2 regions of the Variovorax sp. VRV01 genome follow, and region 2 is predicted to be linked to the other one. Evidence: predicted binding sites of a transcription regulator. Region 2 holds the regulator's gene; the other holds the start of a gene.
What was found. Region 2 encodes LexA, which represses DNA repair genes until DNA is damaged. Its sites were predicted from a motif close to ACTGTATNNNNATACAGT; they were not measured.
Positions count from the first base shown of each region.

Region 1 (11,302 bases), on a different contig from region 2:
CAGCGACTCCGCCGACAGGCCCACCTCCTGCAGGCGCTCAGGCATCACCGCCCGACCGTCCCACCACTGATGCCCTTTGGCGATCGCGTCCACCGTCTCCAGCGACATCCCCAGCGCCTTGCCCACGTCCCGGATCGCGCTCTTGGGCCGGTAGCTGATCACGACGCCGGTGATGGCGGCGCGGTCGCGCCCGTACTTGGCATAGAGGTACTGCAGCACCTCCTCGCGCCGTTCGTGCTCGAAATCGATGTCGATGTCCGGCGGCTCGTTGCGCTCCTTGGAGATGAAGCGCTCGAACAGCACGCTCATCCGGCCGGGGTCGACCTCGGTGACGCCGGTGCAGTAGCAGACCACGCTGTTCGCGGCGCTGCCGCGGCCCTGGCAAAGGATGTGCCGCGATCGCGCGAACATCACGATGTCGGCCACCGTGAGAAAGTAGTGTTCGTACTTCAGTTCGGCGATGAGCGCGAGCTCGTGCTCGATCTGCGCCTGGACCTTGGCCGGAATGCCATCGGGCCAGCGGCGGCCGGCCCCCTCGTAGGTGAGGCGGCGCAAGTACCCAGCAGGCGTCTCGCCCGCGGGCACCACCTCGTCGGGGTACTGGTAGCGCAGCTCGTCGAGGCTGAAGCTGCAGCGCGCCGCCACCTTGAGCGTCTCCGCGAGCAGCTCGGGCGCATAGGTCTGCGCGAGTCGCAGCCGGGTGCGCAGATGCCGCTCCGCATTGGGCTGCAGTTCGAGGCCGCAATCGGTCAGCGGCTTGCCCAGGCGTGTCGCGGTCATCACGTCCTGCAGCGGCTTGCGCGAGCGCACATGGAAATGCACGTCGCCTGCGGCCACGAGCGGGATCGCGGTGGCCGCGCTGACCTCGCCCAGCCGGTGCAACCACATCTCGTCGTCCAGCAGGCGCAGCTTCTCGACGGCGAACCAGCAGCGGCCGAGGAACTCCCGCAGCAGCCAGGTCCCGAGCCAAGCCAGCTGCGCCGGCATCGCCATGCGCTTGGGCGAGGCCAGCACCACGCAGCCGGCGAGTTCGGCGCCGCGGATCTCCGCGAGCTGCAGCCTGTAGCTTCCCTTCTCCGAGCTGCGCCGCAGCTGGGTGATGAACGCCGAGAGGTTGCCGTAGCCCGCCAGATCGCAGGCCAGCACGGTGAGCGTGAACGGCGGCGCATCCCCGTCGACGCGTTCATCCGGCTCGACCAGGAACTGGCTGCCGATCAGCAGCTTGAGGTCGTGCTCCTTGGCCGCCACGTGCGCGCGTACCACGCCAGCCAGGCTGCATTCGTCGGTGATGGCGAGCGCCGAGTAGCCCAGCTGCTTGGCGCGCTCGACGAGCTCGTCCGGCTGGCTGGCGCCGCGCAGGAAGCTGAAATTGCTCACGCACCGCAGCTCGGCGTAGTCGGGCAGTTCCATGGCATGTCTCTCAGGCGAAGGTGCCGTGCAGGAACCACGCCGTCTCGTCCTGCGCCAGGCGCATCTGGAAGATCCACAGCACGCCGGCATGCTCGCTCACGGCCACCCAGTAGTCGCGTGAAGCCTGCCGCGTGGTCTCCTGCGCACCGGTGTTCCCCTCGCCCTCGATGGTCGTGCGGTCCCACCATCCACCCTCGACGCGGTGCGGTCCCGCGAGCAGCTGCAGCACGCCCTGGTAGATCGGACGGTTGTGCTGGGTCGCGAGCCGCAGCGGCTTGGGCAGGATGAAGGTCGGCTGGGGCACGTCGACCATGCGGCACGCCGCGCGCGGCGCGGGCGCGGGCGCGGGCTCGGGCGCCGGGCGCCAGCGGCACATCCACTCCAGGCGGTGGTCTTCGAGGAGGACCGGGCGCAGCACGCGGTCGGGACCGAGGCGGGCCGCGATGCGCTCGAGCACGAGCGCCAGGCTCTCGCCCGATTGCCTTGCCTCCGGCAGCATCGAGAGGCTCTTCTCCTCGAGCGACTGCACCTCGGTCGCCAGCAACTCCAGGTCGCCCACGGGCGCGAGCAGTTCGACCTTGCCCAGGTGCTCGGCCAGCAGCCGCATCAGGTGCTCGGTGTCGCGCGTGGCCTGGGCGGTACGCACGGTGAGCTCGCCGCCGTCGCCGGCGGCCTTGGCGCGCATCGCGTCGTGGCACCAGCGCAAGGTGAAGGCGGTTACGCCGGATCGCCTCGCCATGAGCCAGCCGGCCATCTGCAGCATCAGGCGGCGCGCCCCGAACAGCATGGCCGGCGCATGCTCGACGCGCGCCATCAGCTCGAGCCTGGCATTGAAGGTCTCCGGCAGCTGGGCCCAGGCATAGGTCTCCGGGCGCAGCCCGTAGGCCTGGTCGAGGGTCGCGAGCAGTTGGGCATCGAAGCGGCGGCTCAGGCCGCCGCGCGGCAAGGCGCGCACCTGGCCCAAGGTCCGGCAGCCGAGGCGGGCGAGCGTCGCCTGGTGGGCGGCGACCTGCGTCAGGGTCTCGATCGGCAGCGCATCGAGCAGCTGGGCGAGCGGCTTGGCGAAGCCATTCGACAAGCCCGCCCTTGCCACCGCGAGTGCGGCCAGAGCCGTGGGTGCCCAGCTCAGCTGCCGGACGCCCAGGTCGGGGCATTCCTCGCGCAAGCGCTCGACCAGGCGGCGCTTGCCGCCGAACAGGCGCAGGCTCTGTTCGAGTTCCATGACGACGGCCGGGCATTGCAGCAGCGCTTCGAGGACCGCGACGCGGGGCGTGAACTGCAGGCACCACGTCGCGAGGCCATCGAGCGCCTCAGTGCGCGGCTGCGGGTCGGCTGGCAGGCTGTCGGGAAGAAGGGCTGCCCACAACATGGGAAAGCTCCCGGGATTGGCGCGCCGCGATCAGGCGGCTCGGATGGCGAAGACGCGGCGTCAGGATGGCCTCGAGACCGCCGGGCACCGAGGGAAGCGTCAGTTCCCCCTCATGCGGCGGCCCCTTGCGCTTGAGCAGGTGGATGCGCAGTTCCCAGTCGATGCCGAACCGCGCCTGCAAACGCAGCGGTGCGGCCGAGGCCTCGTGCTCGGCGGCGGCCGGCCGACACAGGATGACCGGACCGTCGCAGCCCTGGGCGCAGACCTGCAGCCGGCGGATCTGCTCCTGGCGGGCCTGCGGCAGCCAGCTGACCAGCATGCCGGCGGCATTGGCCTTGATGAGCTGCTCGGTCGCCCAGAGGCGCTCGACCGGCTTGTCGGCGGCGATCCAGACCAGGTGGCGCTCGTCGAGGCCCAGGTGGCGCAGGCCCGGCAGATGGGGCGCCTTCGGCGGGCCGATGACCACGATCTGCTTGCCCTGCGCGACCAGCGTGCGCATGGCGGGGGCGAGCAGTCGCCATTCGAGCACCGAGGGCTGGACCTGCAGCACCTCGGTCAGGGACTGGCACGGCCAGCCGCCGCCCGGCAGTTCGGCGTCGAGGCGGTCGAAGCCCGTGCCGACGGCAGAGGTGACGGGCGTGCCGAGTGCATCGCCGTGCCAGACCGCGGATTCGATGGCGTGGGGCAGCACGACCGACGGACGCCGTGGCTGCGCTGGCCGAGAGGAAATCTGAGCGGGCGAGGGCGCTTCGCTGCCATCGGCCCATGACAGGGGGATGGCCACAAGGACTCCGATAACTGTATGGATATACAGTATCCTTCCGGTCCGGGAAGTGAGCAAGAAGGTTTACAAATTCTGTCCGCGATCTCGCCAGGTGAAAAAATCTCCCCGACGATCGCCTAGATGAAACCCGGTCCCGGCCGAGCGGCCTCCTCGCCACAATGGGCCGCATGTGCTACTCAGCCCAGATCCGTGCGGACTACAAGCGGTTCTTCCGCCTGTTCGGCGGCGTCCTGTCGCTGCGGGCCTTTGCCAAGCTGTACTACGAGCGCCAGGGCAATCCCAGGATCAAGATTCCGAAGGCCATGGACGCGGCCTTCATGGACCCGGAGTCGGACGAAGAGCGGGAGATCAAGGGCCTGATCGATGCCTTCAATGCCGAGCAGGCCACCAAGCTCGAGCAGGACCTCTTCACGCAGCGCAAACGCCTGGCCGATGCCGAGCGCAAGCTCCAGGTCAAGACGACGAAGAAGGCGACGGAGGACCTGCGGATCGCCACCGCGAAGGTCGAATGGGGACTGGGCAAGCTGGCGGATCTCAGGCGGGTCGAGTTCGAGCCGCGGGACGCGCGGATCTTTCCGGGGGTGTACGCGCCGGTGATGATCTGGGAGGACGGCCAGCGGGTGGTCAAGCCCATGCGCTACCAATGCCGACCCGCCGGCAAGCCGGCGAAATACGACATCCTCTATCCGGGCACCTACAACGCCCGGCGCGACAACCTGGAGGGGTTCTGGAAGGAGGTCTTCGGCTTTTCGCACGGGATCATGGTCGTCAATGCCTTCTACGAGCACGTCAAGCGGGACGGCGAGGATGTGGTGCTTGAATTCAGGCCGCGGCCGCAGCAGGACATGCTTGTGGCATGCCTCTGGTCGGAGTGGTCGGGACCGGGCGAGCCGGACCTGCTCTCGTTCGCGGCGATCACCGATGAACCGCCGGAAGAGATCGCCGCCGCCGGCCACGACCGCTGCATCATCCCGATCAAGCCGGAGAACGTCGACGCCTGGCTGAAGCCGAATCGCGCGAATCTTGAGGCTTCGTACGCGATCCTCGATGACCGCGAGCGGCCGTATTACGAGCACAGGTTGGCGGCATAGAAACCTGCGCGGCCGCCGCTTGCCGAGGTCCCTTTCACTGACGGCCGGTCCTCAGGTCCAACGCATGAACGTCGCAATCGGGCCCAAATCAGCCGGTCGCGAGCCCATGGATAGATGCCAGAGCGACACACTCGCGCGGTTCCAATGGCGCGAAAACAAACTTGCGAAAGTTCAGCGGCGCGCTGCGCGAAGGTCGGATGGCGCCAGGCTCCAATCGATGCAACGAACGCTTCGTTCCAGGCACGTGCGGCGCGTCCCTTTACCAACTCCTTGCGATCCATTGCATGGCAGCAATTTCTTACAATCCGTTGCGTTGCGTTTCGCCGCGCACCCCAAGTCCCTTCGTATATCCATTGCAGCCGCTCATGCCTTCGTCCAGACCCGCCTGCCGCATCATTCGCAATGCCCGCCTCGCCGCAGGGCTGACCGCCTCTATGGCACTGTTCGCCTGCGGCGGAGGCGGAGGTGGCGCGGGTAACGCGGCATTCTTCGTTCCCACCGCGCCGCAGCCCGCCACTCCTGCGCCCGCCGGCACATCCGGCGAATCCACTGTGCTGATGCGCGTCAAGCCGGAGGCTGTCGGCGGCAACTGCACCTTGGGCGGCGCACGCGTCGAGGCCGGCCTGGACGCCGACAACAATCACGTGCTCGCGGACAGCGAAGTCACGTCCACCCAGTACATCTGCAACGCCACCGCCGGGGTGGATGGCCTCAGCACGCTGGTGCGCATGCGGGCCGAGCCCGCCGGCGGCAACTGCGCGCAAGGCGGCTCGCAAGTGCTGGCCGGCAAGGACCTGAACCGCAACGACGTGCTCGAGGATGCGGAGGTGACCAGTTCGGCCTACGTCTGCGGCGGTGGGCCGGGTGCGACGGGCGCTGCGGGGTCGAATGGCCGCGACAGCCTGCTCGCATTCGCCGCCGAAGCACCGGGCGGCACCTGCACCTATGGCGGTCAACGCGTGCAGTCCGGGCTGGACCTGAACGCCAACGGCGTGCTCGACGCCGCAGAGGTCACGGCCACGGCCTACGTGTGCGCGGCCGCGCCGGCCGACACGCGCTGGGTCAACGTCACTGCCTCGAGTGTCCAGACCGAGTCGAACACCGGCTATCAGGCGAATTCGGGCACCGGCGTCACGCTCACCCTGCCGCCCGCACCCACGGTGGGCGATTGGATCAAGGTTGCGGGGGTAGGCAGCGGCGGGTGGACCATCGCGCAGAACGCGGGGCAGCGCATCGACACGCGCGGCCTGCCCGGCGGATCGGACTTCGACTGGCGCTCGGTGGCGCTCACCAGCAGCTGGAGCAGCCTCGCCTCGTCCGCTGATGCCACCCGTCTGGCGGCAGCATCCAGCAGCGGCGATCTGTACACCTCGAGCGATTCCGGTGCGACCTGGGGCCTGCGCCTCACGGGACAGACCTGGAGTGGCGTCGCTTCTTCCAGCGATGGACTTGCGGTGCTCGCCGCAACCAACGGCGGTGCGCTTTTCCGCTCGACCGACGGCGGCAGCACATGGTCCAACGACGGATCGTCCCGAGCGTGGAGCGCGGTGGCCAGTTCCGCCGACGGGTCGCGCCTGGTCGCGACCGCCTACCTCGGGCAGATCTGGACGTCCTCGGACGGCGGCAGCAGCTGGACTGCGCGTGAGTCGAACCGAGCCTGGCGCGCCGTGGCCTCTTCGGCCGATGGCCGGGTTCTGGTGGCGGCCACCAATGGCGCCCAACTGTATGTCTCGACCGACTATGGCGTGAGCTGGACCGCGCGCGCGAGCGGCCAATTCTGGTGGTCGGCGGCGTCGTCGGCGGACGGCAGCATCCTGTACGCCACCGTGGACACGGGCGCCGTCTGGGTTTCCACCGATTCGGGTACCACGTGGGAAGCGCAGAGCGTCAACCGGGAATGGCGAAGCATCGCCACGTCCGCTGACGGCCGCTACGTCGTGGCCGCCACCAGCGGTGGTCGCCTCTACGAGTCCAGCGACAGCGGCCGGACCTGGCGTGCGACGAGCGACGCCGGTGCCTGGACTGCGGTCGCGAGCAGCGCCGACGGCCTGAAGGTGGCCGCCGCCAAGTCGGGCTCAGCCATCCATCTCGGCACGCGTCGCGCTTCGACCACCCTCGGCACGGCCGGGTCGATTTCCGGAGGGCAACAGGACTCGCTGGAGCTGCAATACGTGGGAGGCGGCGTGTTCCTGCCCGTCGGTTATGTGTTGGCCAATGTGGCATTCGTCATTCGCTGAATCCGCTTCGCGGCTCCTCGCACGCTAGTGGCCTGTTCCGTCGATACATGAGCAAAGTCGATGCAGCTTCCCAAGGATCGGCTCGGCGATGGCGGTCCACTCGAAGGGCTGGCATTGGGGGGTTGTAAGCGGTGGTGGAGCGCCCGATGGGTTGCACGAGCTGCTGGGCGCGGGAGGATGAGCCGCGGTGGGTGCTCTTGTCGGTGATGAGGGCGAAGAAACATTCAACCTGATTAAGCCAGGAGCTTTAGGTCGGAATGAAGTGCACGTGCCAGCGCGGGCGAGTCGCCAACCAGGCCTTGATCGTCCATGTTCAGAAATGTGTTCGCGGATTTTTCACAGATGTGTACGCAACTTAACCCTCGCGCCACTGCTTTCTGATGTAGCGGCGTCCAGTCCTTGGCTCGATTCATGAATTTGGCGTCGATGCGCTGGCGAGCATGCGGAGCTTCTTGCACTCGGCACGCCAATTCATTAGACAAGAGATGGGTGAAGCAATTGGACATCGGCCTTTGCTGTGGCTACCGCAGCGCCCAACGTCTGCTCGATGCCGGTCAACGCTAAGTCGTCAACTTATGCCCAGTGACCGCAACCGCTGCATTGCGGTCTTCAGATCCGCCAAATCTAAGCGCCGCTTGGCGCCCAAAGCGGCATCGCGCCCGACCCGGAGCGGTCCTTCAAGGGGGCCGTGCTACGCGGGGATGGTTTGTGTGCAGTCCGACTTCATTGAAGGTCCAGCTTTGCATTACTTGCAAGCGCCCTCCATTTTTGAGTATCGCGCTCGATGAACTGCTGCGCCTCCTTCGCACTGCCCTTGCCTGCGATGGAACCGCTGGCCACCAGCGAGGGCTTGAGCTCGGCCGACGCGGCAATCTCGTTGACCCAGACGTTGAGCTGTTGCACCTGTGCCGCTGGCGTGCCCTTCGGTGTCGCGACCACGTACCACTGCGCGGCGTCGTAGTCCTTCAGCCCGGCCTCCTTCATGGTCGGCACGTCGGGCAGGCTCTCGATGCGGTAGCCGGTGGTGACCGCATAAGCCTTGAGCTTGCCGGACTTGATCTGCTGCAGCACCGGCGTCACGCCGAGCATGCCCAGCGGGATCTGCGCGCCCACAACGTCGACCACCGCCTGGCCGCCGCCCTTGTAAGGCACATGCGTCATGGCCGTGTCAGCGCTTACGTTAAAGAGTTCGCCGGCCAGGTGCTGCGACGTGCCGTTGCCGGACGTCGCATAGCTCCACGTGGCCGGACTCTTCTTAATCGCCTGAATCAGTTCGCTCAGGTTCGCAGGCGCGTTCGGCATGCCGCTCACCAGCACCATCGGCCCCTGCGCCAGCGTGGCGACCGCCACCAGTTCCTTGCCTACCTCGGGCGGCTGCGTCGCGTACAGCACTGGGCCGGGTACGGTGATGAGGGTGTAGCCATCCGGTGCGGCCTTGGCCGCAGCCTGCAGCGCGATGGCGCCCGAGGCGCCTGGCCGATTCTCGACCACCACCGACTGCCCGGTTTTCTCGCCGAGCTTGCGCGCGGCGACGCGCGTGAGCACGTCGACGGTGCCACCGGGCGGGAAGCCGACGATCCAGGTGATGGGCTTGGCGTTAGGCCAGGCGCCCGGGTCGCCGGCGGCGAGCACCGTTGCGGACAGGCACAGTGCGGCGGCCGCGGCCACGAACGCGCGACGAGGGAAGAACTGTGTGGACATGCGAGGTTCCTGAAGGTGGTGAATGGACGAACGACTGCGCTCAGTCGGGCTTGCCCGGTGGCGTGTTGGGAAACTGCTGGCAGCTCTTGTTGAAGGCCTGCACCATGCGCAGGATCGGGCCGAGCACCCAGGTGTTGAAGACCAGCACGTCGGTCTCTTCCTTCGGGTCGCGCGTGATGTTGAAGAGGTAGGGCGACTCGAGCTTGCCCTTGCCCTCGTTCACCTCCGGCTCCCAGTAGAAGTGCAGCTTCCAGTCGCGCCACTTCACCGCGCGCAGGTCGTTCTTGATATAGAACAGAAAGCCCTCGCGCGCCGACTTCTCCGCCTCGCCGAACAGGAAGGCGCGCTGGTCAACGCCATCGATGGGTCGGTCGTCCGGCAGCGACGCGCCGGCAACGGCCGCCAGCGTGGTGAAGAGGTCGGTCACGTGAACCATTTCGTTGCTGATGCGGCCGGGCTCGATCTTGCCCGGCCACCGCGCGATGAACGGCACGCGCAGGCTGCCTTCCATCGCCGTGTGGTACGTGCCGCGCCACGGGCCGGCGGTGCCGCGGTACGGCGCGCGGAACTCGGGGCCGTTGTCGCTGCAGAAGATGAAGAGCGTGTCATCCGCGATGCTGAGCCGCTCGACCTCGTCGACGATCTGGCCGACGCGGTGGTCCATCTCGACCATCGAATCCGCGAAGTCGCCGGCGCCGGTGCGCCCCGCGAAATCCGGATGCGGCAGCGTTGGGAAGTGCAGGTGCACCAGCGGCAGGTACAGAAAGAAAGGCTTGTGCGCTGCATGGTGGCGCCGCATGAAGGCCTGCGAGTGTTCGACGAGTTCGGCATCGATGCCGCGGCGGCTGTCGAGGTCGTAGACCTTCACGATCTCCGACGGCTCCCCGCGACGGCCACGCATGATGCGCGGGATGTCGGCGACCGACGGGTCGAAGCCGACCGTCGAGGTGAACTGGCTTTCGTCGGTGGTGCGCGGGATGCCGTACCACTCGTCGAAGCCACGGTCTGACGGGTAGCGGCCTTCGATGTCGCCGAGGTGCCATTTGCCGAAGTGCGCCGTGGCATAGCCCTGCGCTGACAACAGTTCGGCAAGCGTGACTTCCCAGCGCGTGAGTCCTTGCGGGAGTCCCGGCGGCACCGACTGCAGACAGCCTGTGCGGATCGGATGCCGCCCGCTCATCAGCGCGGAGCGGGTCGGCACGCAGTCGCTTTCGACGTTGAAGTTCTGCAGCAGCAGGCCTTGTCGGGCGAGTGCGTCGATGCGCGGGGTGGGTGCGCCGCGCAGCGCGCCGCCGCCGTAGCAGCCGAGCTCGCCCCAACCGAGGTTGTCGGCGACGATGAGGACGATGTTGGGTGGATTCACGGTCTGTTCTCGCTGAAGCTCTGGGTACTTCAATCTAGCGAGACCGGGGCCAGATGCCATTCCCGTGGATGGAGAATCCGATAACCAGTGGGAATGCCAGGCAGGCGCGCCGCACGACGACTGACGCGAGGATCAGCGGGCGATCGCCACAGCAGGCGGCACGCGGTTCGCCAGCAGTTGATCGCGAAAGGTCGTCATCAGCGGCGACCACCTGGCCTGCGGCCGCGTGAGCAGCACCAGCGTGCGCCGCAGTTCGAGCATCGGCAACGGCAGCGCGTCCACACGCCCGCGCCAGGCGCTCATGACCGAGGCAGGCACCAGTCCCAGCAGGTCGGTACCGGCGATCAGTCCCATCGCGGCGTCCGACATGTAGTCGGCCTCCAACGTGACGCGCGGCGCGGGCTCGCCGGCCTGCTCGAAGATCTGGATCACCAGGCGGCGCGCGGCGCTCTGTCGGCTCGGCATGGCCCAGGCGCAATCGGCCAGGTCGGCTAGCGTCAAAGCGGTCCGCCGTGCGAGTGGATGGTCGATGCGCGCGGCGACGCGGACCGTGTCCTCGCTCAGGGCCAGCTGGTCACAGCTGAAGGAGATGCCCGGGTAGGACGGCACGACGGCCACGTCGAGCTCGGCCTTTGCCACCGCATCGTTGAGCGCATCTGACTTGCCGATGACCATCGCCAAGCGCAGGCCGGGACGATGGCGCACCATCTCCGACAGCACGCGCACGACGGGGCCGTCGCTCGCAGCGTTGGTCAGGCCGACGCGCAACAGGCCCGCATGCTGCGCGCGCAGCTCGGTGGCGGAACGCATCAGTTCCATGTGCTCGGAATCGAAGCGTCGTGCCGATTCGAGGAAGAGCTGGCCCTCGGCGGTGAGGCGAGCGCCGTGCGCGCCGCGCTCGAACAGCGCGACACCAACAGCGTCTTCCAGCCGCCGGATCGCCTTTGAGACCGCGGGCTGCGTCACACCCACGGCCTCGGCCGCACGGCCGACGTGGCCCTGACGGGCCACTTCGAGGAAATACGCGATGTCGGCTGGAGAGAAGCTCATTTACCGAGTCTGCCTGATCACACTGTCTGCCGAAACTTGGAACTACGAGCGTGTTCGACCCGGGTTGGTGCGAAATTGTGCTGCGCTATCCAACGATCTGAGCGCAGTGACGGAGGTACGGTCCTAGCCGGGGGCAGCCGTGTAAGTCAGAGTTCGAGGTCGGCTTCACACTGGTTGCAGTCAGTCGGTGCGGCCCGCTGAATGACTGCTGTGCGTTGCAATCGAGCCATCCGGCGGCACGTCGATCCGCCTCACTGCCGCAGCAAGGCGGACCGATCTGCGTCGCGCAATCGACGC
Region 1 covers NZ_JACVBS010000015.1:157,002-168,303, forward strand. Annotated here, with positions in the region: gene IB278_RS24360 (error-prone DNA polymerase) at 1-1,410, opposite strand, end outside; gene IB278_RS24365 (Y-family DNA polymerase) at 1,421-2,779, opposite strand; gene imuA (translesion DNA synthesis-associated protein ImuA) at 2,721-3,470, opposite strand; gene IB278_RS24375 (SOS response-associated peptidase family protein) at 3,731-4,654, shown strand; gene IB278_RS24380 (WD40/YVTN/BNR-like repeat-containing protein) at 4,963-6,891, shown strand; partial or broken gene IB278_RS33925 (IS630 family transposase) at 6,916-7,195, opposite strand; gene IB278_RS24385 (Bug family tripartite tricarboxylate transporter substrate binding protein) at 7,615-8,592, opposite strand; gene IB278_RS24390 (arylsulfatase) at 8,633-9,955, opposite strand; gene IB278_RS24395 (LysR family transcriptional regulator) at 10,088-11,005, opposite strand.
Region 1: imuA (translesion DNA synthesis-associated protein ImuA) is a predicted target of LexA. The motif match lies at 3,577-3,594, and genes of this name have one in related genera.

Region 2 (11,302 bases):
TGCGCCTTCGCCCACGATGACGACGCTGCGGATTTCGTCGCTGCTCTCGGCGCCGTTGAGCGCCTCGATGCCGGCGGCGTAGATCTCGGGGCCCAGTGCGTTGCGCTGGGTCGGGTTGGCGATCGTCAGCACCATGGTGCGTCCCTCGCTGGTGCTCTTCAGTTCGGCGGTCATCGCTGTGATGCTTTCGTTTTTTGGTGTTGATCTGCTTATTCTTCTTCGTGCAGCAGGCTCAGGCCGATCGCGCCGCGGCGGCGCAGCCACGGGCTCGGGCGATAGCGCGGATCGCCGTAGACGGTCTGCAGGTTGAACAGCACTTCGAGCATGTTGGTCGGGCCGTACAGGTTGCCCATGGCCAGCGGGCCGCGCGGATAGCCCAGGCCCAGCTGCACCGCGGTTTCGAGGTCGGCCGGCGAGCAGACGCGCTGCTGGCACATGTCGGCGGCAATGTTCACGATGGTGCCGATCACGCGCTGCGTCACGAAGCCGCCGCTGTCGCGGATCACGCTCACGGCCTTGCCATCGCGCGCGAAGAGCGCATGCGCCGCATCGCGGATGTCGCGCCGCGTGGCGGGGTTGGTGGCGAGCACGCGGCGCCTGGTGGCGGCATCGTCGATCAACATGTCGATGCCCATCGTGCGCGTGGCGTCCAGGCGCTCGACAGCGGCCACCGTGGTCACGTCGAAGCCCAGCGGGGCCACCAGGATCAGCGACGTGGGCGCCGCCGTGGCGCCGCTGTCGATCTGCGCGCCCAGCGCGTTCACCAGCCGCAGCAGCTCGGCCCGCCGCGCGGCGCGGGGCGAGACCCAGACCGAGGGCATCGCCGCCACCACCGGCGGCGCCGGCTCCGCAGGCTGCTGCATCACGCCGTCGTTGTAGCGGTAGAAGCCCTCATTGGTCTTGCGGCCCAGCACGCCGGCGGCAAGCCGTTGGGCGGTGATCACGCTGGGCCGGAAGCGCGGCTCCTCGTAGTACTGGTGATAGATCGATTCCATCACGGGATGCGACACGTCGAGCGCGGTCAGGTCCAGCAACTCGAAAGGCCCCAGGCGAAAGCCCGCCTGCTCCTTCAGGATGCGGTCGATGGTGGCGAAATCGGCCACGCCTTCGCCCACGATGCGCAGCGCTTCCGTGCCATAGCCGCGGCCCGCGTGGTTGACGATGAAGCCCGGCGTGTCCTGCGCCTGCACGGCGCTGTGGCCCATCTGCACCGCATAGCCTGCGAGCTGCTTGCAGACCTCGGCCGAAGTCTTGAAGCCGGCCACCACCTCGACCACTTTCATCAGCGGCACCGGGTTGAAGAAGTGAAAGCCCGCCACGCGCTCCGGATGCGCGAGCCCGGCCGCGATGGCCGTGACCGACAGCGACGAGGTGTTGGTGGCCAGCGCGGCCGTGGGTGCGACCACTGTTTCGAGCTCGCGGAACAGCTTGCGCTTGACCTCGAGATCTTCGACCACCGCTTCGATCACCAGGTCGCACTGGGCCAGCGCCCCGACCGAGTCGACCGCCTTCACGCGCGCGATCTGCGCATCGCGCGCCGCGGCGTCGATCTTGCCCTTCTCGTGCAGCTTGTTCCATTGGGCCGCGAGGGCTTCGCGTCCGCGTTCGGCGGCACCTGCAAAACTGTCGAGCAGCAGCACTTCGCTGCCGGCCTGGGCTGCGATCTGTGCGATGCCTCGGCCCATGGCGCCGGCGCCGACGACGCCGATCCGGGTGTAGTTGACTGTCATTGAAAAAAGATCTTCGCTGGTTGGTGGGCGTCCGGGTCCGCTTGCAGGCACCGGGTCCGGAGTTTTGCGCAGCCTTCGATTTTGCAGCCATCGGCCGCCGGGCCATGCCGGGTTTTACGCGGGGCCGCGCTGTCAGGCCGGCCGGCGGCTGCGGTCGATGGCCACACTCAGGCCGATGGCCGCGAGCAGCAGGGCAAAACCGGCCCAGTTCATCCATGCCACCGCGTCGTTGGCAAGAAGCCATCCACCCAGGCCGGCGCCCATCGCCTGGCCGACATAGATGCCGGAACTGTTCAGCGCCACCGAGCCCGGCGCGAGCGCGGGGGCCAGCCCGACCAGCCTTGCCTGCTGCGCCGAATTGGTCGCGAAGCAGCCCAGGCCCCAAGGCACGAGCACCGCCGCCAGCCACGGCAGCGTGCCGGCCCATGGCCACAGGAAGAGGCTCAGCGCAATCAGCGAACTCGTCAGGAGCACCATGCGGCCCGCGCCCACGCGGTCGATGAACCGGCTCACGAGCATGTTGCCCGCGAGGCCGAATACGCCGAACAGCGCCCACATCAGGCTCAGCATGGTGGGGTCTGCGCCGAAGTCCCGCTTCAGGATCGGCCCGAAATAGCTGAACAGCACGAACTGGCCGGCGCCCTGCAGCGCCGTGACCGAGACGATGCCCATCAGCACCGGGCTGCGCAGCACGCGCGCCCAGGCGGCTGCCGTCAGCGCCGCGGGGCGAATCCCCTGCGGCAGGGTCAGCCAGACCGATGCCGCGCTCGCGACGCTGAGCAGTGCAATCGCACCGAAGGCCATGCGCCAGCCGAGATGGCCGCCCACCAGCGCACCGATGGGCAGGCCGAGCACCGAGGCCAGCGACCAGCCCAGAAAGACGAAGGTCACGGCGCGCCCGCGCTGTTCCGGTGGCACCAGCATGCCGGCGCAGGCCGCGGCCTGGGGCGTGAAGATCGCAGGCGCTACCACCGTGAGCATGCGCACCGGCAGCAGGGCGCCGAAGCTCGGCATCAGCGCCGCAGCGGCGTGCCCGGCCGCGTACCAGAGCAGGGTGAGAGCGAGCAGCCGGCGGCGGTCCCAGCCTGCGACCGCTGCCGCGAGCAGCGGCGCGCCCAGGCACATCACGACCGCGGCGACCATGATCAACTGGCCCGCGGTCGCCACCGAGACAGACAGCGACGCGCTGATTTCGTTGAGCGTGCCCGGCACCACCATCACGCCCGTGCCGATCACGAAATTGCCGGCCAGCAAGGCCCACAGTGCGCCACGCGGCGCGGGGCGGCTCACTGAAGAACCTTCGCCTTCGGCCGCGGTATTTGCCTCGGGGCGGCCCGGCGGCTCATGGGGTCACCGGCGAACCTGCAGCGCGCCGGGGTTCACGATGTTGGTGGGATTGCCCTTGATGAAGCTCACGACATTGTCGAAAGCCTGGCCGAAGTAGCTTTCGTAGCTGTCCTGCTCGACATAGCCGATGTGCGGCGTGCAGATGCAGTTCTCCAGCCGCAGCAGCGCATGGCCCTGCAGCGGCGGCTCGCTCTCGAACACGTCGACCGCCGCCAGTCCGGGCCGGCCGCGGTTGAGCGCAGCAAGCAGGGCATCGGCCTCGACCAGTTCGGCGCGTGAGGTGTTGACGAAGAGCGCCGTCGGCTTCATGCGCGAAAGGTCCTCGAGCTTGACCAGGCCGTTGGTTTCCTCGTTGAGCCGCAGATGCACCGACAGCACGTCGGCCGCGGCGAAGAACTCGTGGCGGTTCTGTGCCACCTGGAAGCCGTCGGACCGCGCCTTGGCGCAGCTTGCCTCGCGCCCCCAGATCACCACCTGCATGCCGAAGGCCTGCCCGTAGCGCGCCACCAGCTGGCCGATGCGGCCGTAGCCCCAGATGCAGAGCGTCTTGCCCTTGAGCACCGAGCCCAGCCCGAAATTGGGCGGCATGGAGGCCGACTTGAGCCCCGACTGCTGCCAGGCTCCGTGCTTGAGGTTGCTGATGTACTGCGGCAGGCGGCGCATGGCCGCCATGATCAGCGCCCAGGTCAGCTCGGCAGGCGCCTGGGGCGAGCCGGTGCCCTCGGCCACCGCCACGCCGCGCTCCGTGCAGGCCGTGACGTCGATATGGCCGCCGACGCGCCCGGTCTGCGAAATGAGCTTGAGCTTGGGGAGCTTTTCGATCAGCTGGCGGGAGATCTGGGTGCGCTCGCGGATCAGCACGATCACGTCGGCATCCTTCAGCCTGACCGAAAGCTGCCCGATGCCCTTGACCGTGTTGGTGTAGACCTTGGCTGCGTACGCGTCCAGCTTGGCGGCGCAGCGCAGCTTGCGCACGGCGTCCTGGTAATCGTCGAGGATCACAATGTTCATGGCGTGCCATTGTGCCTCGCAGCATTGGCGTGACGCGCGTGTGAACGTTTGGATACCCACCCCGGGCAGTGGTCACCGGGGTGCACGGGTTCAGTGCAACTGGGTGGAGCGGGGCGCGGGGCTGATGGTTTCCATCGCCTCGAGTGCCGCCAGCCGGTCGAGCTCGGCGCAGACGTCGGCCATGCGGCCCGAAATCACCATGCGGTTGGTGTTGCGTCTTTCGCCCTGCGGGCCGTCGACCACGCGGATGACGCGCAGCGGCCGCACGGGCGCCGGCGCCGCTTTGGGGGTTGCCGCGTGGTCGCGGGCCGCGCAGGCCGGCCGGACCGCGACGTAGCGCAACCCGGCGGAGCTGCTGCCGGTGTCGCGCCGCGCCGGGCGGCGTGCCGGCAGCAGCCGGCTTGCAAGCGATTGCAGCGGCATCCACAAATCAGCGATGGCGAGGAGGGCGATTCCCATGTGAACTCCAAAAAAGTCTGAGGTTGAACACAGGCAGGATTTCTTTGAATGGACGCAACAGGGTGATGGCGACAAAGCGCCATACGCCCGCCACCTGTTGCGGCCGGATGGGTTGCTGCTTTCGGCAGGCCGCGAAGGCCTACATCAGCATGGTGTTGCGGATCAGGCCCACCGCCAGGCCTTCGATTTCGAAGGGCTCGCCGGGCTGGACCACGATGGTCGGGTAGTCAGGGTTTTCAGCATGCAGCTCGATGACCTGCTTGTTGCGCTTGAGGCGCTTGACCGTGACTTCGTCACCCAGGCGCGCCACCACGATCTGGCCGTTGCGCGCTTCTTTGGTGGCCTGGACCGCGAGCAGGTCGCCGTCCATGATGCCGGCGTCGCGCATGGACATGCCGCGCACCTTGAGCAGGTAGTCGGGCTGGCGCTGGAACAGCGTGTTCTCGACGTAATAGGTCTGGTCGACGTGTTCCTGCGCGAGGATGGGCGAGCCCGCCGCCACGCGGCCGATCAGAGGCAGCGCGAGCTGCGACATGCCGGGCAGCGAGAGCGAGAATTGGCCGCCTTCGCGGTGGCGCGTCTCGTTGAGCGAGCGCAGCGCATCGCCCTTGAGCCGGATGCCGCGCGAAGTGCCGCTGACAAGTTCGATCACGCCCTTGCGGGCCAGCGCCTGCAGGTGCTCCTCGGCGGCATTGGCCGACTTGAAACCCAGCTCATTGGCGATTTCGGCCCGCGTGGGCGGCGCGCCGGTACGGGCAATGGCGCTCTGGATCAAGTCCAGGATCTGCTGCTGGCGGGCGGTAAGCTTCACGGCGAACTGCATATGTGGTTCCTTGCGGCACTGGCTGAATATCCAGTACCTGTATTTTTAACCAGTTTTTAAAAGTTGGCAACCCATGGTTAATTCCCCTTCCTCCGGCCTGCGGCGCATCGTGGTCCTGGGCACCGGCGGCACCATTGCAGGCCGGGCCGCGAGCGGTGCCGACAACATTGGCTACACCGCTGGAGAGGTGGGCGTGGCGGACCTGCTCGGCGGCATCGATGCGCCCGCAGGCGTGGCGCTCGTGGCGGAGCAGGTGGCGCAGCTCGACAGCAAGGACATGGCTTTCGACGTCTGGCTGCAGCTCGCCACGCGCTGCACGTTCTGGCTGGCCGAGGCCGACGTGGCGGGCGTGGTGATCACGCACGGCACCGACACCATCGAGGAAACGGCTTTCTTCCTCCAGGCGGCGCTTGCGTCCGGCAAGCCCGTGGTGCTGACCTGCGCCATGCGCCCGGCCAGCTCGCTCTCGCCCGACGGTCCGCAGAATCTGCGCGATGCCATCGCCGTCGCGGCCACATCGGCGGCGCACGGTGTGACGGTGGTCTGCGCGGGTGCCATCCACGGCGCGCTCGATGTGCAGAAGGTGCACACCTACCGGCCGGACGCGTTTTCATCGGGCGATGCCGGGCCGATCGGCTATGTGGAAGAGGGCGCGGTGCGGCGCCTGCGCGACTGGCCGCAGGCGGCGGGCGGGGCCGCGAAGCTTCCTGAAGCGAAGGCAGGGGCGGAGGTGCGCTGGCCGCGCGTGGAGATCGTCACCAGCCATGCGGGCGCAAGCGGCGCGCTCGTCGACCTGCTGCTGCAGGAGCGCGCATCGGGCGCTGCCGAACCGATCCGCGGACTGGTCGTGGCCGCGACCGGCAATGGCACGGTGCACCATGCGCTCGAGGCGGCGGCGCTGCGGGCGCAGGCCGCGGGCGTGGCAGTGCTGCGTGCCACCCGTTGCGCGAACGGACGCATCCTGCCCAAGCCCGGCGATCCGCTGCGGGACGCCGGTGCGCTCACGCCCGTCAAGGCGCGCATCGCGCTGATGCTGGAACTGATGGAAACGGCGGCCGCCTGAGCGGCGGCCGCGGGCAGCCGAGGAGGCTCAGCTGCTGAGGGCCGCGAGTGCGCGCTGCTTGATCTCTTCGACGCTGCCCACGCCCTGGATCGCGCGGTACTTCGGCGCCGAAGCCGGATCGGCCTTGGCCCAGGCCGAGTAGTAGTCGACCAGCGGACGCGTCTGCTGGCTGTAGACCTCGAGCCGCTTGCGCACGGTTTCTTCCTCGTCGTCCTTGCGCTGGATCAGGTCTTCGCCCGTGACGTCGTCCTTGCCTTCCACTTTGGGCGGATTGAACTTGACGTGGTAGGTGCGGCCCGACGCAGGATGTGAACGGCGGCCGCTCATGCGTTCGATGATGTCGCTGAACGGCACGTCGATTTCGAGCACGTAGTCGAGCTTGACGCCAGCCGCCTTCATGGCGTCGGCCTGGGGAATGGTGCGGGGGAAGCCGTCGAACAGGAAGCCGCTGGCGCAATCGGGCTGCGCGATGCGTTCCTTCACGAGGTTGATGATCAGGTCGTCGCTCACGAGCCCACCGGACTCCATGACGGCCTTGGCCTGCTGTCCGAGCGGGGTGCCGGCCTTGACGGCGGCGCGCAGCATGTCGCCGGTCGAAATTTGAGGGATGCCGTATTTCTGGCAGATGAAGGCTGCTTGCGTGCCTTTGCCCGCCCCGGGCGCGCCCAGCAAAATTAGTCTCATGGTGTCCTCGGAGGGTTCTTCGATCTTGTGTCGCGCCAAGCGTCAGCCCGGGAGCGGGGCAAGGCGGAGTTGCGTCGAGGATAGCATGCGAGCGCGTGAAGAATTTCCGCTGCCACGCTTGCGGCAGCGCACTTTTTAGCGCGCCGGTTCGGCGGCGAAGACCGCGCGCACGCGCTCGAGGTCCGCGGGGGTATCGACGCCGGGCCCGGGTGCGACATGGCTGACGTGCACCGCAATGCGATGCCCGTGCCACAGCGCACGCAGCTGTTCGAGCGCTTCGGTGGCCTCGACGGGCGCAGGTGCCAGCGAAGGAAAGCTGCGCACGAAGCCGGCGCGGTAGCCGTAGATGCCGATGTGCCGCAGCGGAGCCGGTGCGGGCAGCACGGAGGGTGGCGCGCCATTGGCGGAACCGTCGCGCCACCATGGAATGGGCGCGCGGCTGAAGTACAGCGCGTTGCCTTGTGCATCGAGCACCACCTTCACCACGTTCGGGTTCAGGAAGTCGTCGAGCGAGTCGATCTCGTGGGCCGCCGTGCTCATGGCGGCTTCCGGATGTGCGGCCAGCGCGGATGCGACGGCGTCGATCAGCGCGGGGTCGATCAGCGGCTCGTCGCCCTGGACGTTGACGACGATGTCGTTGCCGTCCAGCCCCAGTTGTTCGCAGGCTTCGGCCAGGCGGTCGGAGCCGCTCGGGTGGTCCTGGCGGGTCAGGATGGCTTCCACGCCATGCCTTGCGCACGCCTCGACGATGGCCGCGTCGTCGCCCGCCACCACCACGCGCGCGGCGGCGGATTGGCCGGCACGCCGGGCCACGCGCACCACCATGGGCAAGCCGGCGATGTCGGCCAGCGGCTTGTTGGGCAGCCGCGTCGAAGCCAGCCGGGCCGGCACCAGGACAGTGAAGTTCATTGATGCACCCTTGGCGCTGCGCGCCTTCCCGCCAGGCGGGAGCGAGCTTGCTTGGGGCGGCCCGGCGCGGCGCTCACAGCCCCAGCTCTTCGTCGGACAGCGTGCGCGCTTCGTTCTCGAGCAGCACGGGGATGCCGTCGCGCACCGGATAGGCCAGGCGCGCGCTGCGCGAGCAGAGTTCCTGCTTCTCCGGGTTCCAGGTCAGCGGGCCCTTGGTGACGGGGCAGACGAGCAGTTCAAGCAGCTTGGTATCCATCGAGCGATGATAGCTTTGCGTCGAGCGCCGCGAAGAATTCCGGCGAGGGTGTGAAGTCCAGCGGCACCGCCAGCACGTCGGGCGCCCTGGGCCACAGCTTGACGGCGTCTTTTTCGGTGCAGACGAGGCGCTGCCCGGTCCCGGCGGGGCGCTGCCAGCCTTCGAAATCGTGGTGGTCCGGCAGGGCGATCGTCTCGGAAAGCGTCAGCCCGCGCGCCCGCAGCATGCCGAAGAATGCTTCGGGCCGCGCAATGGCCGCCAGCGCGATCAGCGGTTCGCCGGCCAGTGCCTCGAGCGGCGTGCGTTTGCCGTCGCTCGCCACGGCATCGTGCGCAAGGGCACGGGTGGCGGTGTAGCCGCCCTCGAATGCGGGGTGCGCTCCGCTGTGGAGCACCAGGTCGCAGGGGCGCGGCCAGCGCTCGCGCAGCGGGCCTGCGGGCAGCCGCCAGCCGTTGCCCACGCCGCGGTCGTCGAACACGCAGATCTCGATGTCGCGCGCCAGCGCCAGGTGCTGCAGCCCGTCGTCGCTCACGATGACCTGCGTGGCCGGGTGCCGGGCGAGCAGGGCGCGCGCAGCCTCGATGCGGCGCCGCGCCACGAACACCGGCGCGCCGGTGGCACGGCGAATCAGCAGCGGTTCATCGCCGGCGTCGGCAGCGCTGCTCTCGGCGAGCACTTCGCGGCAGTCGCCGGTGCGGCGGCCGTAGCCGCGCGACACCACGCCAACCTGCAACCCGCGGGCCTGCAGGTGCCGCACGACCGCCATCACGACCGGGGTCTTGCCTGCGCCCCCGGCAAGCACGTTGCCCACCACGATCACCGGCACCGGGACGCGTCCGATCGTGCGCCATCCCTTCCGATAGAGCCAGCGCCGCAGCCCGAAAAGCGCTGCGTAGACCAGCGACAGGGGCCACAGCAGGCAGGCGAGGACGCCGCGATCCAGCCAGGCGCGCTGCAGCCGCGAGGCCGGCACAGCGATCGGGCCGGTGGTGCCGGTGGTGCTGCGGCCCTGCGACGGCACTCAGTGCCCTGTTTGCGCCGACGACTGGGCTGCGAAAGTGATCTGCACCAGGCCCACGCGGCGAGCGGCTTCCATCACCGTGATCACGGCCTGGTGCGGGCTGCTGGCGTCGGCGCTGATGATGACCACGCTGTCCTTGCCGCCTGTGGCGGCCGCGCCCAGCGCGGCGGCCACGGTGTCCACGTTGCGGTCGGCCACGGGCTTCTTGTTGATCGAGTAGCGGCCGTCGGCGGAGACCGCCACGATCACTTCCTTGGGATAGTCGCGCTGCGAATCCACGTCCGCCGTCGGCAGCCGAAGCTGCATTTCGGTGAATTTGCTGTAGGTGGTCGACAGCATCAGGAAGATCAGGATGACCAGCAGCACGTCGATGAACGGGATCAGGTTGATCTCCGGCTCATCGCGCGCGCCATGGCGAAACTGCATGCGGCCGCGGGTCACGGCAAGTCTCCGCCGGGCAGCGCGGCACAGGTAGCGGCAAGCGATGCGAAGCCCATCATTTCCGCAAAGCGTTCAGGTGACGCGCGAAGCGCTCGCCCGACAGTTCCAGGTTGAGCAGGTATTCGTCGACCCGGCTGCGGAAATAGCGCCAGAAGATCAGGGTCGGAATGGCCACGATCAGGCCGAAAGCCGTGTTGTAGAGGGCGATCGAAATGCCATGCGCCAGCTGCGCGGGATTCCCCGAGCCCACCGCGCCGCTGCCGGGCGACTGCGACCCGAAGATCTCGATCATGCCGATGACCGTGCCCAGCAGGCCGAGCAGCGGCGCCGCCGATGCAATGGTGGCCAGCGCCGGCAGGTAGCGCTCCAGCTTGTGCGCCACGGTGCGGCCCGAAGCCTCCATGGCCGCGCGCAGGTCGTCCTCGGTGCAGCGCGGATTGGCATTGAGCGCCCGCAGGCCGGCGGCCAGCACCTGTCCGAGCATCGAGTTGCGCTCAAGCTTGGTCACCACGTCGGGCCCCGGCACCGCGCCGTGCGACACGGTAATGGCTTCGTCGAGCAGCTTGGGCGGCAGGACCCTCACGGTTTTGAGGCTTGTGAAACGTTCGATAACCAAGGCGAGCGCGATGATCGAACAGGCGAGCAATGGCCAGATCGGCCAGCCCGCGGCAACTATGATGGAAAACAAGGAATCCTCCGGCCCCGTAGACTGCAAATGCGCGGCGATTATCCACCGAGGCCACCATCGCTACGCGGCTTGTTTGCATGTCAGCGAAGACGCACAGATTCTGTGGATAACTTTGTGATTAACCCGCTGCGCAACTTGTCCGGACCCGCATGGGACGGGCCTCCCGCTAGATCGATCGAATTTTGAGCAGTTCTTTTTTCAATGAAATCAACAGCTTGCACGACAAACCGTGCACCTGTTCCGTATCGAGGCTGCGGCACCGAGGTCGGGCAACCCACTGTGGAAGAGTGGCCGCCGACCGGGCGGGCGTCCTGTGAACCTGCGTGACGCGAATCCAACGCCGGGCCCGCGGATCTGGGCTGTCGGCGCGCTGTGCCGGGCGGTGGCCGACGCGCTCGATGCGCGCTTCAATCCGGTCGCCGTGCGCGGCGAGATTTCCGGCTTCTCGCGCGCGTCGAGCGGACACTGTTACTTCGCGCTCAAGGATTCGTCCGGCCAGCTGCGCTGCGCAATGTTCCGGCGCGCTGCGGGCCTGCTCGATTTTTCGCCGCGCGACGGCGACCAGGTCGAAGTGCGCGGGCGCCTTGCGGTGTACGAACCGCGCGGCGACCTGCAACTGGTGGTCGAAAGCCTGCAGCGCGCCGGCCAGGGGGCGCTGTTCGAGCAATTCCTGCAACGCAAGGCGCGGCTCGAGGCCGAAGGGCTCTTCGATCCGGAGCGCAAGCGCGCGCTGCCGGTCATGCCGCGTGCAGTCGGGCTCGTCACCTCGCTTGGCGCCGCGGCGCTGCACGACGTGGTCACGGCGCTGCGGCGCCGTGTGCCGCACATCCCCGTGGTCCTGGCGCCGGCCGCGGTGCAGGGCGCCAATGC
Region 2 covers NZ_JACVBS010000007.1:103,484-114,785, forward strand. Annotated here, with positions in the region: gene IB278_RS14280 (oxepin-CoA hydrolase, alternative type) at 1-174, opposite strand, end outside; gene IB278_RS14285 (3-hydroxyacyl-CoA dehydrogenase) at 210-1,730, opposite strand; gene IB278_RS14290 (MFS transporter) at 1,863-3,020, opposite strand; gene IB278_RS14295 (D-2-hydroxyacid dehydrogenase family protein) at 3,081-4,088, opposite strand; gene IB278_RS14300 (hypothetical protein) at 4,179-4,547, opposite strand; gene lexA (transcriptional repressor LexA) at 4,687-5,370, opposite strand; gene IB278_RS14310 (asparaginase) at 5,444-6,433, shown strand; gene adk (adenylate kinase) at 6,461-7,117, opposite strand; gene kdsB (3-deoxy-manno-octulosonate cytidylyltransferase) at 7,253-8,026, opposite strand; gene IB278_RS14325 (Trm112 family protein) at 8,100-8,282, opposite strand; gene lpxK (tetraacyldisaccharide 4'-kinase) at 8,263-9,303, opposite strand; gene IB278_RS14335 (ExbD/TolR family protein) at 9,304-9,729, opposite strand; gene IB278_RS14340 (MotA/TolQ/ExbB proton channel family protein) at 9,800-10,432, opposite strand; gene IB278_RS14345 (hypothetical protein) at 10,371-10,550, shown strand; gene xseA (exodeoxyribonuclease VII large subunit) at 10,746-11,302, shown strand, end outside.